DNA from 3 places in the Paenibacillus xylanexedens genome. Region 2 is predicted to be linked to each of the others. Evidence: riboswitches for the same ligand, from Rfam matches in the RefSeq annotation. Region 2 holds a riboswitch; each other region holds the start of a gene.
The links. A riboswitch is a leader RNA that binds a small molecule or an ion and turns the genes downstream of it on or off. The one in region 2 is predicted to bind cyclic di-AMP.
Positions count from the first base shown of each region.

Region 1: it holds a riboswitch for cyclic di-AMP, as region 2 does, so the genes downstream of both, BS614_RS03175 (resuscitation-promoting factor) here and BS614_RS21075 (3D domain-containing protein) in region 2, are expected to answer to the same signal.
Region 3: it holds a riboswitch for cyclic di-AMP, as region 2 does, so the genes downstream of both, BS614_RS10950 (HAD family hydrolase) here and BS614_RS21075 (3D domain-containing protein) in region 2, are expected to answer to the same signal.

Region 1 is NZ_CP018620.1:751,112-757,073, reverse strand. It holds gene rnmV (ribonuclease M5) at 1-497, opposite strand, end outside; gene BS614_RS03175 (resuscitation-promoting factor) at 653-1,837, opposite strand; cyclic di-AMP (ydaO/yuaA leader) riboswitch at 2,111-2,364, opposite strand; gene BS614_RS03170 (TatD family hydrolase) at 2,606-3,376, opposite strand; gene BS614_RS03165 (HD domain-containing protein) at 3,710-4,987, opposite strand; gene BS614_RS03160 (AbrB/MazE/SpoVT family DNA-binding domain-containing protein) at 5,305-5,559, shown strand; gene rsmI (16S rRNA (cytidine(1402)-2'-O)-methyltransferase) at 5,842-5,962, opposite strand, start outside.
Region 2 is NZ_CP018620.1:4,826,768-4,832,729, reverse strand. It holds gene BS614_RS21090 (M20 family metallopeptidase) at 1-793, opposite strand, end outside; gene BS614_RS21085 (ABC transporter substrate-binding protein/permease) at 977-2,440, shown strand; gene BS614_RS21080 (amino acid ABC transporter ATP-binding protein) at 2,427-3,149, shown strand; cyclic di-AMP (ydaO/yuaA leader) riboswitch at 3,368-3,564, shown strand; gene BS614_RS21075 (3D domain-containing protein) at 3,567-4,241, shown strand; gene BS614_RS21070 (polysaccharide deacetylase family protein) at 4,349-5,140, opposite strand; gene lpdD (prenylated flavin chaperone LpdD) at 5,295-5,636, shown strand; gene BS614_RS21060 (PspA/IM30 family protein) at 5,749-5,962, shown strand, end outside.
Region 3 is NZ_CP018620.1:2,498,184-2,504,145, reverse strand. It holds gene BS614_RS10960 (Nramp family divalent metal transporter) at 396-1,691, shown strand; gene BS614_RS10955 (HAD family hydrolase) at 1,797-2,480, opposite strand; gene BS614_RS10950 (HAD family hydrolase) at 2,608-3,006, opposite strand; cyclic di-AMP (ydaO/yuaA leader) riboswitch at 3,122-3,297, opposite strand; gene BS614_RS10945 (glutathione peroxidase) at 3,669-4,148, shown strand; tRNA gene BS614_RS10935 (tRNA-Leu) at 4,300-4,382, opposite strand; gene BS614_RS10930 (urease accessory protein UreF) at 4,827-5,528, shown strand; gene BS614_RS10925 (hypothetical protein) at 5,795-5,962, shown strand, end outside.

The DNA of each region.
Region 1 (5,962 bases), 3.0 Mb from region 2:
CGTGTAATCTGAAATACACTGAGACGTTTGTGGAACTGCTTACCGTTACAATAACCGATGCCCAGCAGATTACCCATCTCCATGCGACGTGCAGCAGCCTGCGGATGCACAATAAGTCCTGCCGCGATCAGGTCCTCCCAATCGATCAGGCTCGGAGCACCTTCGTATGAAGTATGTACGCGTGCCAACGCATGACGGATCGCCTCTGGTGAGGCATTCTCCACCCCAATGTCCCCTTTGCGCGTTGCATCGGCTTCCGGAATGAAGGCATGTTTGCAGCCTGGCACCTTGTTCGCAATAATTTTACGAATGCGTTCGCCAGCATGATCCGGATCTGTCAGTACAATGACTCCCCGTCTCTCCTGAGCAAGCGCAATCCGCTTCAGAATGCGTTGGTTGATGGCTGATCCACCTGTTTCTATGGTATCGGCTTCCACGGCCCGACGGATAGCCACCGTATCGTCACGGCCTTCCACCACAATGACTTCTTTTATCATGTTCCATTTCTTCCTTTCTAACGCAAAGAGAAGAGGAATATCCTCTTCTCTGCCAAACGGCGGGGGAGACTGAATTCAGACTCCTCCGCCGCATATTCCGCATGAATCATTCATGCAACTATTTTATAGCATTCCCATTTCAAAGTAAAACGATTTTAGTTCGCTTCCGGCTTCACCGGACCGATCACGTAGACCGTCTTGCCTTTCTTACGTCCAAAATTCAGGGCATGCTTCACACTGTCATAATACACATCAATTTTGTTGCCTTTAATGGCACCGCCTGTATCTTCCGCACGACGGAATCCCAGACCTTCGATATATACCCACCAGCCAATTGGAATGACTTTGGGATCAACCGCAATGGTGCGTCCTTCCGTTACACGAGTACCGGAAGCTGTTTTAGTTCCAATGCCAGGCTCTTCGGAAGAGTAGGCAGTCATGGATACATTTTTAAGTACTTTGGAGTATTTAAAAGAAGTCCCGGATACGGTAATCACTTTGCTGCCCGAGGCAGATGTTTTCTTCGAGTTCGTTGTTGTAGCCTTTTTGGTTGTTGACGTTTGAGCCGATACGGTCTGAATCTCAGGTTCTTTCACGACCGGTTTTGCTTTGGTGCCGACAGCGATCACTTTATCTACACGATTATTCGCGACAGATTTGCCGACCATTTTTTTGGAGACCAATTCTCCATCCTGAAATACCTTTTCGATATGCTGCACAATTGTGCCTTCTTTGCCGTTCACAACGACACGGTTATCCCCTTTGTACAAGCTAGGGTCAGCCGTTTTAATGACTTTGTAAGCGATCGGTTGCTCTACATCCACTGTACGCTTTGTTACGCGCACTACACGGATCTTCATCTCCGCTTTGATCGCAGTTCCAAGCGCCGGATACACTTTATCATTACTTTCAACTTGAATACCTGATTTTTGAATTGCATCTTCTACCGATGAATCGGTTGTATAGAGAGTCTTGGTGTCTCCGTCTGCCGTAATGTTAACTGGAACGGCCCGCTCAATAACGATTCGGTCTCCATCTGTTAACGCCCCATTCATGGACATGGATACCTTATCGTGAGGGCTGACTGTGATCGACTGCTCCTCCAGCATTTCCTGAAGCATTCCTGTACGAGTCTCTACCACCTGAGCTTTGCCATCAATAACCAGTGAAATTTGTTTCCCGGCCTGACCGTAAACGACTAACAAGATCATGATTGTAAGCGCAATTGAGAAAATCGCGATCAATGCCATTTGACGCATGTTCTCATGCTTCCACCGCAACGCGAAAGACTTACTGGATGATCGTGACTCATGGGTCTCTTCTGGTTGGAATGTGCCCACTTCTCCGTCCTCCTTCATAGCCTCGCCGTCTAAAGTAATGCATGATGTCTTTGACGTGACTATACCAAATTTTCTACAGAACACAGATTGGACCAACATAATCCGGTTCTGCACCATGAATCAATCTTCGCAACATGATGTCATCCTCCTGAATACCTACCGTATGATGACAATATTTCTTTTATTCAAAAACAAAAAAGCCAAAGAAAGAGTGTAAGAGGAACTCTTTCGTGGCTTCCGAATGATTTTGAATATCGGAAATTCATGCACGAGGTTGCCTCTCTTTTTCCGCTTGCGAGGTTAGCTGTCGGGTTCGGGCGAAAGAGAGCCGCCCTATCTTGGGTCACCCGCTCATGGCGGACGCCCTTGAATTCACCCCGAGACCCAAAGAAGAAATCAAATACGGCTTCGCAGTTCCCTTCGCTGCTTTTGGGTCAGCGAACGTTGCGCATCGGCTAAATACACCGATGTTTAAGCCCTATTGGTTCCCCCGCTCTCCGTTAACGGAGACTCAGCGAGACTGATTCATGAAAGTAATGTTGTTTCATCGGAAAGTGTCCCTTTGTTCATCCCCCGAACATCTGTCCAATTTTCCGCACAACAATTCACTGAAAAGATGATATCCTGTTTTGATGCATGTTGTAAAGCGTTGATCAAGTACGTTTTTCTGAATATTTGGTTAAAATATTGTAATATTCTTGATTTATTTGGATCAAAGGGCAAATTACCTCCGCTTACCTGCCTTTTTCACCTCATTTGCTCGTTTTTTTAACGAATCCCAAATCGTTCCATGGCATTTTTGGTTGTTATTGCAGCAATTTCCTCCACCGAAATGCCTTTAATTTCCGCAGCTGCCTCTGCAACCAGACGTACATGCGCTGTCTCATTTCGCTTCCCACGATAAGGGTGAGGTGTCAAATATGGAGCATCTGTTTCAATGAAAAACCGGTCCATAGGAACCTTCTCCAGCACCTCTTTAGGCTGCTTTGCATTTTTGAATGTGATCGGTCCTCCGAAGGAGAGATGGAAGCCCATATCGAGGCAACTTTTTGCTGTTTCCCAGCTGCCCGAGAACGAGTGCATCACACCACCAACTTCACCCGCCTTCTCTTCACGCAAAATTCTTATGATATCCTCATGCGCATCCCGATTATGGATGACAATTGGCATGTTCACTTCACGCGCCAAAGCAATTTGTTGTCGTAATACGCGATGCTGTATTTCTTTTGGTGAAGTATCCCAGTGATAATCCAATCCAATCTCACCGATCGCAACCACTTTTTCATGCTTGCATAAAGATGCAATCCAATCCAAATCGCCCTCCTGCATTGTGATCGCATCTACAGGATGCCACCCTACAGCTGCATATATAAAGTCATATGTTTCGGCGAGTTTCATTGTGGTTGGAATTGTCTCCCGGTTAAAGCCAATGTTGATCATGCGACCAACTCCTGCATCCACAGCACGCTGAATCATGTCCTCGCGGTCCTCGTCGAATTGTGGTGCATCCAGATGTGTATGTGTGTCGAACAGCATCATGTCTGTATCTCCCTTCATGTCGAAATAACGACTATCTTCTTTTTCAAAATCCAATTTGTAAAATTCAATAATTCAATGACTCATACATAAAACATTTTGGGTAATCTGTGTATTACATCATTACGTTTGTTTCTTCACAACTACAATATATAGAAGATATACGGATATTCTGATCTATATATTGCTAATTGTGCTCATTCTGCCTGCTTGCATTTACAAAATTATGTCGATCTACATATACTCCCCATTAAAGCAGATTACTGTATCATGGAAAATAGCTCTTTTAGAAAGTGTTTTGATATCGAAATTCTTCATCGGATTATACCCACACGATTACAAGAAATAGGGGCGTATATGTGACGGTAATTCGTGAATAATCGCATCCACCTTGTTTTGCGGGTAATACAAATGATGTTTCCCTCGGTGAAGCCCACTGATGGAACGGACAATGTCAGATACTTCTGACAACTCACGTAAATTGTCCTGTCGATCCAGAAGAAGAATCTGCTTATCTGTGGATTCATCCGGACGAAACACATCATACGGATTATCCGAAGGAAAATCAATTTCAAGATCATATTCGGGATCGAGGCCAGCCTGTACAAAAGCTTCCCGAATCTCTTCCATCATTGTCAAGTCGACCTGTTCAAGCTCTACATACTTATATAACTTGCGATCCATAAAACGTTCGCATAACTCACTCAGAACAGTATCGTCCTCCTTGCGCCACTGCGTAAATGCCGTCTGAATTAATGCTTCATCCAACTGCAAATATTCATCCACGGATAATTCTCCTTCAAATAATTGAGGGAGTGGATCAATCATGAAGCGGAATTGAAAACCATGTTGTAGGAGTGTTTTCGCTCGCTTGAATATTTGCCGCAATATAATTTCAGAACTACGAGTTACCGGATGGAAGTAAATCTGCCAATACATCTGATACCGAGACATTAGGTAATCCTCCACAGCATGCATGCCTGACTCCTTGACTACAATCCGCCCATGATAAGGACGCAGCATCCGAAGGATACGATCAAGGTCAATCGTGCCGTAATTTACACCTGTAAAATAGGCATCCCTGAGCAAATAATCCATTCGGTCTGCATCAAGCGGACTGGTCACCAAGTTCACCACAATCGGCTTTTCATACGTTTTTTGAATGACAGACGCTACTTTCTCAGGAAAATCAGGAGCATACCGTCTTAAGATCGCCCCTACTTCGGTATCACCTGTAATAATGCGACAAGTCCAATCTTCGTGATTCATGTCAAAAGCTTCCTCGATGGAGTGAGAGAATGGCCCATGCCCGAGATCATGAAGTAGAGCTGCACACAGAGCTACAATCTTTTCTTCCTTCGGCCAATCCGAATAATGACTTCTTTCAAATTGAGAGATGATCTTGCGTGTGATCTCATAAACACCTAGTGAATGTGAGAACCGACTATGCTCTGCTCCGTGAAAGGTAAGGTAAGAAGTACCCAGCTGACGAATCCGGCGTAAACGTTGAAATTCCGGGGTGTTAATTAACTGCCATATAACCGGATCTTGCACGTGGATATAATTATGTACCGGATCTTTGAATACTTTCTCTTCCGTTAAACGTTGTTCCATGTCGACTCACTCCTTTAATTTCTTTTATATTAACGCTTTGAGCTCTGCGATTCACCTAAGATTCGACACCATATGACGAACTTTGTCGAATGAAGTAGTTTTGTCGTTTTCCAAATCGACAAAGCTGACATTGAGGTTTAAATGCGAAAAATGGCTTCCAATCCCTTACCACCAGTAACCTTGTGAAAAACAGCCTTAATTTTAAGCTAATTTTAAGGTTGACTGATTTGGGAATCGTTGGTATGATGAGTATCATAAAACATAAAATTATGTCGAATAATGACAAAGATAGTTAGCTGAGAGGAGCACTGATTATAATGATGAAATCAACAGGTATTGTAAGAAAAGTGGACGAACTGGGACGGGTAGTTATTCCAATTGAATTGCGCCGTACGCTCGGTATTGGTGAAAAAGATGCTCTGGAAATCTATGTTGACGGCGAGCGCATCATGTTGAAGAAATACGAGCCTGCTTGTATCTTCTGTGGTAATGCAGAGAACGTTACTTACTTCAAAGGTAAAATTGTTTGTAACGAATGTATTTCCGAAATCCCTGCACCTGTAGCAAAATAAAAAAATACAGGTATACTGGACTTATCTGAATTGTTATTTCTAACCTTTTTAATATTCCTTAATGACCTTCCCGGTGTGAATCCCACCGCGGAAGGTATTTTTTTGCCTTGTTATGGGTTCCATTACCCAAAATGATTCTGTCACACGCGAACTGGGAGAGAACGGTGAAATTTGTTCGGAATTTTTTTTAGCCACTCTGCTCTTTTTAATATTCCACTAAGGTTGGATATAAGCTTCTTTTCAGGTTATGTTCCCCACAACAGAAGATATTTGGTTAGATTACTACTCGATTAATGCATTATATACATCACGCTTCGCCAGACCGCGATCGGTAGCCGTTTTTTTCATTGCATCTTTGCGGTTATGTCCTTCACCCTCATAATGGCTGACATGATCCGCGAGT
Region 2 (5,962 bases):
GCAAAGCAGAGCCTTCAGCGATCTGAATCACACGTTCTGTGAGGATATTCAATTCTTTGCGAGTTGCTGCACGTACATAAAATTGCGCAGAAGCATAGTCAGGAATGATATTTGCTGCCTGACCTCCGTTGTTGATCACACCATGAATCCGAACGGTGCTTTTCACTTGTTGCCGGAATGCGTTGATTCCGTTAAACGTTTGAATGACGGCATCAAGAGCATTAATACCTTCGTGCGGACTTGCAGCAGCATGTGAAGATCGGCCATGGAATTCAAATTGCACAGCATCAATAGCCAGTGAGCTGCCGGACTTTTCGTAGGCATAATACGGATGCGCCATGAGAGCGACATCACAGTCATCGAACAAACCTGCTTCCGCCATCGGTACTTTGGCACCACGTGTCTCTTCAGCAGGGGTACCAAACACTTTAATGGTTCCACCTACTTCATCCAGAATGGATTTCAGCCCAACAGCAGCTCCAAGACTCATCATACAGATCAGATGGTGACCACAAGCGTGACCGATCTCCGGCAAGGCGTCATATTCACACAATAAAGCAATGGTAGGGCCGGGTTTGGCGGCTGAATAGGTTCCGATAAAGGCTGTCTCCAGTCCAAGGATTGGAGCCTCTACAGTGAAACCGTGGTAGACCAGTTCTTCTTTTAGACGAGCAGAAGCAAGGAACTCTTCATTTCCCAGTTCGGGATTGGCACCGATATATGATGAAATGGCTTTAAAACGGGAAGCATATTGATCAATAACCGTCAGTATCTGTGATTTGTTAAATGTCATTAGTAAACTCCTTATGCAAAAATGAAAATAATTCATTGATTATATCATGTTTGCTTCAATTTTTCAGAAACAAGTCAAGATTTGTAATGTCAAAATGCATTGCATAATCATGCATTGTACTTTATAATGACTCAGTCATCAACATGAGAAGCATACAAAGTATTGTAAGGGGAGAGAACAAGGTTGAAATTAATAACTCGTTACACCATGATGCTGTTGACCTTTGTTATTCTGCTGACGACTGCCGTTCCTGTGGCATTTGCAAGTGGAACTACAGATAATTCAAGCAGTAAAAAGCTGGTGCTCGGTACAAGTGCCGATTTTGCACCATATGAATTCCATAAAGTGATTAATGGCAAAGATGAAATCGTCGGCTTCGATATTGAGATCGCCAAAGAGATTGCCAAAGATCTTGGCGCTGAGCTTGTGATTGAGGATATGGGCTTCGACGGTCTTCTGCCTTCATTGCAGAGCGGGCGAGTTGATCTGGTGATTTCTGGTATGACGCCGACGGATGAGCGGAAGAAAAGTATCGATTTTTCCGACACCTATTATAAATCAAAACAAGTGATTATGGTTCGCAATGTGGATAAAGACAAATATCCAACCATGGCAGAACTTGAAAATGCGAAGATTGGCGTTCAGAAAGGCTCCATTCAGGAAACGATCGGACAGAGTATTCCAGGAGCGAAGCTTACTGCGCTGGATAAAATCTCGGATATCGTGCTTCAACTGCAAACAAAACGCATTGACGCGGCAATCGTTGAAGATACCGTTGCTGCAGGTTATCTGGACGATATCATTGGGCTTGCTGCTGCTGTTCCGGACGAAGAGCAAGCAGAAGCGGCAATCGGGATTCGTAAAGGTAATACCGAACTACTAGCTGCAGTAAATGGAACACTGGAGCGGCTGAAAAGTGAAGATAAAATCAATCAGATGGTGACGGACGCCAGCCTTTTGATGGCGGATAAAGCGAACAAATCACAAAATATTTTCCAAGTATTCTGGGAGTACAAAAGTTTCTATGCTACAGGTGTAGGATACACACTTCTGTTGTCTGCACTTGGGGTTATCTTCGGGGTAATTATTGGATTGATCATCTGTTTGTTCCGTTTGCATGACGCTGCAATCTTGCGCTGGATCGGTACTGCTTACGTTGAAGTGATCCGTGGCACACCGATGCTGGTACAATTGATGATTATTTACTATGGTTTTTCCCTGAGCTTTGGCATTAACTTCACTGCACTTCAGGCAGGTATCATTACACTTTCAATCAATAGTGGTGCGTATCTGGCGGAGATTTTCCGTGCAGGTATCCAAGGTGTGGATCGTGGTCAGTTGGAGGCAGCGCGTTCCCTCGGAATGGGAAGAGGTGCAGCAATGCGTTACATTATATTGCCACAAGCCTTCAAAGCTGTATTACCAGCGATCGGTAATGAATTCATAACTATCATCAAAGAATCCTCCATTATTTCCGTTATCGGTATGGTGGATATTATGTATCAGGCAAGTGTAGTCAAAAACATTACGTACCAAGGCTTGAGTCCATTTTTGATTGCAGCAGCCATCTACTTTGTAATGACGTTCATTTTGTCCAAGCTGCTGGGACGACTGGAAAGGAAGTTGAGTGCAAGTGATAGACGTTAGACAATTACACAAATCTTATGGAAATAACGATGTGCTTAAGGGCATTAACGTGACGATTGGCAAAGGTGAGGTTGTCGTGGTCATCGGTCCTTCCGGTTCAGGTAAAAGTACTTTCTTGCGTTGTCTGAATCTGCTGGAACAGCCTACCTCAGGAGAGATTGATTTTGAAGGCGTGTCAATCACGGACCCCAAGCATAACATTAACGCAACTCGTGAGAAAATGGGCATGGTGTTCCAGCACTTCAACCTGTTCCCACACAAAACTGTAGAGCAAAACATTACGATTGCTCCGATTAAAGTAAAGAAACTATCCACTCAGGAAGCGGAGAAAATTGCCGCTGATCTGCTTAACACCGTAGGCTTGTACGATAAAAAAGATACATTCCCGAATCAGCTGTCCGGTGGACAGAAGCAGCGGATCGCCATTGCTAGAGCATTGGCCATGCAGCCGCATGTGATGCTGTTTGACGAGCCTACTTCGGCACTGGACCCCGAGATGGTTGGCGAAGTGCTGGATGTCATGAAACGTCTTGCAGAAGGCGGGATGACGATGGTCATCGTAACACATGAGATGGGTTTTGCACGTGAAGTGGGAGACCGGATCCTGTTCATGGATGGCGGGGTTATTGTGGAAGAGGGAACACCTGATGAGGTGTTTGGAGCTCCAAAAAATTCACGTACACGTGATTTTCTTGCGAAAGTACTCTAAACGAAGTGATCAAATAGCGTTACTGACTTCGAGTCGGTAACGCTATTTTTTTGCACGCATTAATCACTTATAGATTTGAAAAGTAACTATTCTGTTACCAGATGTAAAGGAATCGGGTCGTCCAACAATTCTAAAGTATGCAGTATTCTTACATATAATGACACGTTGAAAACCATTTGGTAAGAATTACTACAAGTTCAGGTTACAATATTGTGATATATTGAACTCTGCCGAAACTTCCGGACAGGGAGTGCGGGGGATGTAACGATGCAGATTGTGCAGGGGGAAGATCTACAGCACACTGCTTGGGGTGAATTAGGGGTACATAACGTTTTAAATGTAATGAAGAACCTATAGGGTGGGCTCCTCATCCGAATCCGACAACTAACTTCGCAGGCACAATGAGGGAGGAAGACCATGATTAACAAGAAACGTATAGCCAAAACAGCAGTAGCATTATTGACAACAGCAATGCTCATTCAAGCCGTTCCGGCTCACGCCGATTCAGTTCATGTGGCCAAAGAAGGGGATACCTTCTACACCTTATCAAAACATTATGGAGTAGCACTCAACACGTTGGTTAAAGCAAACAACGACATTTCGGCTTACAACATTTATGGTGGTTTGAAAATTACGATTCCCGGTAAGGCAAACAATGTAGCAGCCGCTGCGGCAACGGAGAGCAAGACCCAAGCGAAGACTGTTACTACAGCGAGCTTGGACGTTAACGCAGATAACAAAGTGGTTCAAGCCTGGGGTAAGACATTCGATTACAGCAAAGCTGTGAACGTAAAAGCAACGGCATACTCTGCAGATCCGTCTGAAAATGGAGGATGGGGTGCAGTCGATTATTTCGGAAATGACCTTGAACTGGGCACAATTGCAGTTGATCCAAGTGTAATTCCACTTGGAACCAAAGTACTGGTAACTGGTCATAGCCATCCAGGATTGCCAAAACAAGCTTTTGTAGCCACAGCACGTGATGTGGGCGGTGCAATCAAAGGTCACCGGATTGATATCTTTATCCCGGGTAGCAAACAGTCCGTAAGCTCATTTGGATTTCAGGATATCGAACTGTATATTCTGAAGTAGAGAGAAAATAACATTTAAAATGAATTCAAACAGGGTGTCTGCCAGTCGCTAATTCGCGATTGAACAGCACCCTTTTAATATTCTCATTATTTGTTATCACGGTCATCCTAATCTTTGGCCTTTGGCAATCCCAGCATTTCGTCCAAGGTGACCAGTTCATATCCCCGATTACGTAGTTCCTCAATGACTTCAGGCAAAGCCTCAATCGTACCGTTCAGATTTGATCCTACACCGCCTCCAGCATGTTGCAGAACGATGGAGCCAGGTTTCACGGCAGACAGGATGTTATCTTTCACCTGTTCCTTTGAAAGGCCTTTCCAGTCCAGGGAGTCTACGTTCCAGTTCACAATGCTATAGTGTTGTCTGGCAGCCCATCGCAGCTGTTCTTCATTAATGTCTCCATAAGGCGGCCGAATCATCTTGGGCGTATATCCCGCCAAACGTCGAATAATATCCCCGGTATGTAAAATTTGTTTGCGAAAGGCATTCATCGACAGCTTACTGAATTCAGGATGATTGTAGCTGTGATTACCAACCATATGCCCTTCCTTAACGATGCGTTTCACCAGATCCGGATGTTTCTCAGCACGACTACCCACGATGAAGAATGTAGCTCTGACATTGTATTTCTTCAATACATCCAGCACTTGTGGAGTAAACCGTGGATCAGGTACATCATCAAAAGTCAGTGCAACCTTCTTTGTTGAAGGACCATTGGTTTTGAACGTATCGGCATATTTTTGACGTAACTGTCCCAATGTCAGTTGTTCTTCTTCAGCAGAATCCGAACCTGATACTGATTCAATTGACGGGTTTGAAACATCCCGCGATGAAACTGGAGCATGATATCCCCCGAGAAAAATAACGATAACCATCAGCATAATGAGGCGTACGCGCATAATAACGGCCTCCTTTTCCAAAATGACGTTCTCCTTGGTATGCCCGGGGGTTCCATAAAATATGCGTAGTGTGAGAAGTTTCATTGCGGATTTAGCTTATGACAGCCATAATTCCTCCATATATAACATATAGAAAAGGATAGGTGGATAGGATATGAGTACATATGATTTGAAATCCATACGTTTACAGGTGATTGAAGCAGGAGAGGATAAGGTTTTTCTCGTTACCGGAGGAAAGGCGCATACTGGCGCCGTAGCCACGTTCTACGTGGATCATGAGCGCGTAAGCGGGACGACGGTACATATTCCTGGGCATAAGGAACAAGAGCTGTGTGAGCGACTTGCCCGAAAGGCTGCCCTGCAGCTGAAAGTAACCGTTACGGTGATCATGGGTATCCATTTTGATTCCATCACGCGGATGCAGATCGACGAAATCGTGCAGACTGCAGAGAGGCTGATGGAGGATCATCTGAACAACGATAAACGATCTTCCTAACATAAAGAGCAATCGCTTGTTTTGATTTTATTTGCTAAAATTGAAACGAGTTGTAGATTGTTACGTATGTATGTTTATATACGATGTAATATCGACTAGGAGGAATAACATAATGTCCATTTTCAAACGATTGCGTGATTTAACAATGTCTAACGTTAACGCCATTATTGACAAGGCGGAAGATCCAATCAAGATGACGGACCAATATATCCGTGACATGCAAGAGGATCTGGAAGATGCGGAGAAAGCAGTAGCTCAACAGATCGCCATTGAGAAGAAGTTCAAGCAGTTATTCGAAGAGCAGGAAGCACTTGTAAAGAAACGTG
Region 3 (5,962 bases), 2.3 Mb from region 2:
AATCTCTCCCTTATCCATTTAGTTTTTACTGCCTTCCTTTCAATTTAAACTTCTGGCTCATTTTGAAACGCATTTTAGTTCTTTATAAGCTTTTACAACTTTATTATTTTCATGCATTTCAACGCCATGGCTGTATTTTTCCCAAGGTTGGTTAATATACGAAGGGGCATCTTCAAATTAGAACCGAAATTTTTGTGTTAATACATAAAAGTTGCACTAGACAAAAATTATTGAAGGAGTACAATGTAACAATAAACATAAAAATTTAGATATATCATGAGCGGTTTGTCCCGCATCAATATTTCCAAATCAATAATTCAAAGTCAGGTGATTATCGTATGAGTAAAAAAAATCCGTTCAACGCTCCTTCAAGAGAATCATTGTCTACTGCGGGCATGACCCCTTCCCTTGGAGAAGCACATAGTTCCATGAAAGTTCCGCAGAATGCTGCATGGTGGAAGAAATTTCTCGCCTTTGTAGGCCCAGGATACCTCGTTGCCGTAGGTTACATGGACCCCGGTAACTGGGCAACAGATATCGCAGGTGGCTCGCAGTTCGGGTATACCTTGTTATCCGTCATCCTGCTCTCGAACCTGATGGCCGTTGTACTTCAATCGTTAGCCGGAAAGCTTGGAATCGTCACTGGACGGGATCTGGCCCAAGCCTGTCGCGAACGCTTCAGCATGCCTGTTGTCATGATGTTATGGATACTGTGTGAGCTTGCCATTGCAGCTACTGATCTGGCTGAGGTCATAGGTTCTGCCATCGCGTTAAAGCTGTTATTTAACATCCCCATGTTATACGGCGTTATCATCACCGCAGTTGATGTACTCCTGATTCTTGTGCTGCAAAACAAAGGCTTCCGCGCTTTGGAAACACTTGTCATTGTGCTGATGGCGACCATTGCCCTCTGCTTCGGGATTGACCTGTTCCTGGCAAAACCGGATATGGGCGGTGTTCTCCATGGTTTTGTACCAAATGTTGAGATTCTACAAAACCCGGCTATGCTCTATATCGCCATCGGTATTATAGGGGCAACCGTGATGCCGCATAATCTGTACCTGCATTCTTCCATTGTGCAGACCCGTCAGATCGAACAGACACCACAGGGTAAAAAAGAAGCTATTCGGTACTCGACCATGGACTCGACAATCGCACTGACACTTGCCCTGTTCATTAATGCAGCCATCCTGATTGTATCTGCTGCTGTATTCCACAGTGCTGGTATGACGCAGGTTGCCGAGATCGCAGATGCCTACCATCTGCTGACACCTCTATTGGGTACTACGGTTGCAAGTATTCTGTTCGGTGTGGCGCTGTTAGCATCAGGTCAGAACTCTACCCTTACAGGTACACTCGCTGGGCAGATCGTTATGGAAGGTTTCCTGAACATTCGAATTCCGGCTTGGCTGCGCAGACTGGTCACACGTCTGATCGCCATCATCCCGGCGGTAATTGTTACAGCGATTGCAGGAGAACACGGCACAGAAGAACTGCTCATTTTGAGCCAGGTCGTGCTGTCGCTTCAATTGCCCTTTGCTGTAATTCCCCTGGTGATGTTCACGAGTGATAAAAAAAGCATGGGTGCATTCGCCAACAAATTGTGGCTCAAAATCATCTCATGGGTCATTGCCGCGATTATCGTTGTGCTGAATGTATATCTGATCATTCAGACGATCCGCTTGTTCTAATCTCGTTCTTATCGACAAAATACTAAAAAGGCTGATCAACTCCGGTATTCTATACCCAAGTTGATCAGCCTTTATTGTTGCAATCCAATAAACAACCATCTGCATCTAATCCTGATTTGGCATCAGTAACGGCAGAAGTTGATCCAATGAATCAACAGTCCAATCCGCACGTTGGTCATCCGATAGTTCTGGCTGGAATCTTCCGTAACCCTGCATAATTCGAATCGTACGCATGCCCAGCTTCCGAGCAGGAATAATGTCATTATCGATCCGATCCCCGACCATGACGGCTTCCTCTGGCGCGCAGCCTGCCTGTTTCAGGGCCACAGCGTATAACTCGGGATCTGGCTTGGACACCCCTTCTTCAGCCGAGCAGGCCAGAACATCAACATACTTCCGCAGTCCGTAGCTTTCCAGTCTCTCTTCCGTTCCAGGACTCTGATTGGCAATAATGCCAATGTGATAATGCCGTGACAACTGCTGAAGAACAGAATCCGCTGAAGGAAAAGGACGTTCAAGATCTTTTTGAAACTTCAGCTTGTCCTGAATCTGTTTCTGATGCCCCTCGTCTTCAACAAATGTGCGAATCGCCACTCTCATAGGCCATTGCTCATATTTTCGGTAACAGTTCGCGAACAGTTCGCGTACCGCCTCAATTGTCACCGGATACCCCAAAGCACAAGCTTCACGGACGAACTGTCCGATAATATCATCAACCGGCTCCCATTCATCCACCAGTGTATCTCCAACATCAAAAAACAACCACTTTAATCCACCCACATCCGGCACGCCAATTCCTCCTTGTAAGCATAAAAAAGAAGACTCACCATCTTGCATGAGTCTCCTCAAACTTCCGTTTATCGATACATTCAATTATAACAGGCACCTCACACCTGAGCAATCACAAGCTATGGCATTAACCATTGAGGAGAAAGCCAACTTCCCCATTGAGCGAATATACAATCCGGTCTGCGCCCATGCCCCGATAGATGCCCTTAGGATGACTCTGCTCCGTAATGACGCACAGGGATTTCGATGTCCATGAACGGCAGATCTGTAAATAACGACAGGTCAGATTCAGGCTGTTCTCGAAAATAAACACGTTGCCTACGCTGCCCTGCGGCAAAAACCATTTTTGAGCTGCAGCCGTATTCATGCGAATGACATGTTCTACTCCGATTCTACGGAGTCGGCGCTCTTCCCCTGCACTGTTGGTTAGAACGGCAAACGGCATTTTTTTGTACATCAGCAATTTGATAAATTTGCGTCCTGCTTCATTTGGAGCAGTCACTAAGATCATCTCAGTATCCATCATTCGTTCCTCCCTTGGCGTGAAAAGACAACAAAAAAGAAGCGTGGGGGACCAAGGCCTCCCGAACGCTTCTTAAAGAATCCATGGCGAAAACGCCATGAACCAGCGTACGGCTTGTTGCCTCTCCCTTTAACGCTTACGAGGTTAGCTGACGGATTCGGGCGCGAGAGTCGCCCTATTTCCGGCTGTCACCGGAAAATTCACCCCATGAATGCCTACTGTCCTGGACAGCGCATTCCGTTGGTTCCCCCGTTTTCCACTCATGAATGAATGGAAACTCAGCGATTAAAACATCGTTCGTATATCTTAAGATAAGATCGAGCGATATTATCGTTTGTTTCGTTTTTCATATACAATTTAGTTTAAATTGAAATTACGTTATGAATCATACACCCGTGCCATGACGGTGTAAAGTCCTCACAGATCACCGAATCGGCAGATTTTTGCCAATACTCATCCATAATAACGCTTACAATAAGGTTATACTCTATCCATCTCTTCAAGGCTATCTAATTCTCACTCTGACGAAAATCACTTCGCAATTCATTCACGTATTCTGCACAACTTGCCTGTTTTGATTCTTTTAACACCATATAAGTTTTGCATTATTTAATTGTAACCAATATAATAGAAGATATAAGAGTAAATAAATGGAGGCGATTTAGATGACAGTCTACGATTACAAAGTGAATACCCTTCGCGGTCAAGAAGTTGAAATGTCCGACTACCGTGACAAAGTGCTCCTGATTGTGAATACGGCAAGCTCATGCGGACTTACCCCTCAATTCAAAGGTCTGCAAGAATTGCAAGACAAGTTCCAGGATGCGCCATTTGAAGTCCTTGGTTTCCCAAGCAACCAGTTTGCACAGGAAAAAGGATCTTCCGACGATATTGCCGAGTTCTGTCAGATGAATTATGGCGTGAGCTTCCCCATGTTTGAGAAAATTGATGTGAACGGCTCAAGCGCTCACCCTCTTTTCCAACACCTTAGCACAGAAGCTCCTGGCCTGCTCGGCTCCAAAGCAATCAAATGGAATTTCACCAAATTCCTCGTGGATCAGAACGGACAGGTCATTAAACGTTATGCTCCCAAAACAACACCGGACAAGATTGAAGAAGATATCAAGAATTTGCTGCAAAAATAATACATTGGCCACCCGTAGCCGGAAGGTAGAGCACCATTGCCCCGGTAATGGATGGCCTTTTTTTCTCAACTTTGATGTCATACTGTTCGCAAAAGACAAAAAAAAAGAAGCTTTCCATTAACGGAAAGCTTCTTTTTAATCGTTCATATGATGCGGTCGAGAGGACTCGAACCTCCACGGGCATACGCCCACTACCCCCTCAAGATAGCGTGTCTGCCATTCCACCACGACCGCATGTCGTAAATAATCGGCAACAGAGTTGATTATACCGGGTTCTGAACTAAAAGTAAAGTATTTTTTAATACTTCTTTTTCAGCTAGGCATTTTCATCAAAAATCGCATAATCTCGTCATCTTTACCCATGAACTGCATATTATTAGATTTGATCCCCTCTTTTTCGGTAAGAGCCGATCTTGTTGATTCATTTATATATAGTCCTTCCTTATATGTAGTCCTCCCTGCACTTCACCACATAAATAACACAATAAGTTATATAAAATAACACAAATATTAAATCCCAGATTTGATCCATTAAATTTCACTGATGCTATTGACAAAAAGCGGACATTTATGGGATGATAACTATCATATAATTCGGATTTTTAAACATAAAGCAAACAAAAAGGAATATAAATGTCACTTTAAGTAACATTTAACGAACACAGGAGGCGAATGATTGTGAACCGTGGGAATAAGCTGCTCGATTATGTCAAACTGCTTGATTCCTCTATTCAGGTTGGAGGGTTCACCCATTCCTTCGGCATGGATATCCATATCAGGGAGGGTACCATTCGTAATGCTGAAGATCTCGAATCATTCATGCGTTGTCAGTTGCATCCCAGCATCGTTCGTCTTGAAGGTATGGCCATCAAAGGCATCTATACCGCAGCAGATCACAAGGATACATGGCGGATAGCTCTGATCGACAAGCTCGTCCATGTTCAGCGAACCCCTGGAGATCTCAGAGAACAAGCTGCCGCCATGGGTAAACGATTGATCAGACTCGCACGCGCTCTGCACCCCTGGATTGAATTCAGCCAGCTCGAACAGATTTTTGCCAAATACGATTCGGTTGGCTGCCTCTCCACTGTTCATGCCTGGATTAACCACCACCTCGACATCCCGGTCGAAGAGGCGGTCCTTGGTTACCTGCATTCAGCCATGAATGCCTGCATAACCGAAGCCTCCAAAGTCATTCCCCTGAACAACGATACAACCAAGGATCTGATGGTCCGCCTGGCCACAGATCTGGAGAATGAATGGAAGACCGTCAGCGCCTCGGCTGCGGATGGACTGGCACAGCCAACCTCGATGTCCATGAAATCATTTTTCCCCAGTTTCCATATGCTTGGAGCTGGACTTCATGCCTACAGGGCCTAATCCTCTTCCTCCTCATACCTGCTCCCCTTCATTCAAACAAACTAAAAAACACGCGGCAACCTCCTTGCCGACGTGTTTTTTGTCATTTTATTTGTTTTATTTACGTATTTACGCCATTTATCATCACAAAATACACTTTTTTCCGTCTTTTTTAATTGTTAGATGACGAATTTACGTATATAATGAAACATACAGCTCGCATTTCTATATATTCTACATGAAGAAAGGGCGGCTGAATACTACATTCTAATCAGGGGTGAACCCTTTTGAACAAGAAAAAACCAGTTACTCCGTTCGGATGGGCCATCAAACGACGGCTAACCGAACTTCAAGTGGACCAGAAGACCTTTTGTGAACAGCATGGCATCCCACCCTATCGTTTATCCAATCTTATTCACGGCACACGCAAAGCAACCCGATTCAGGCACCTGGTC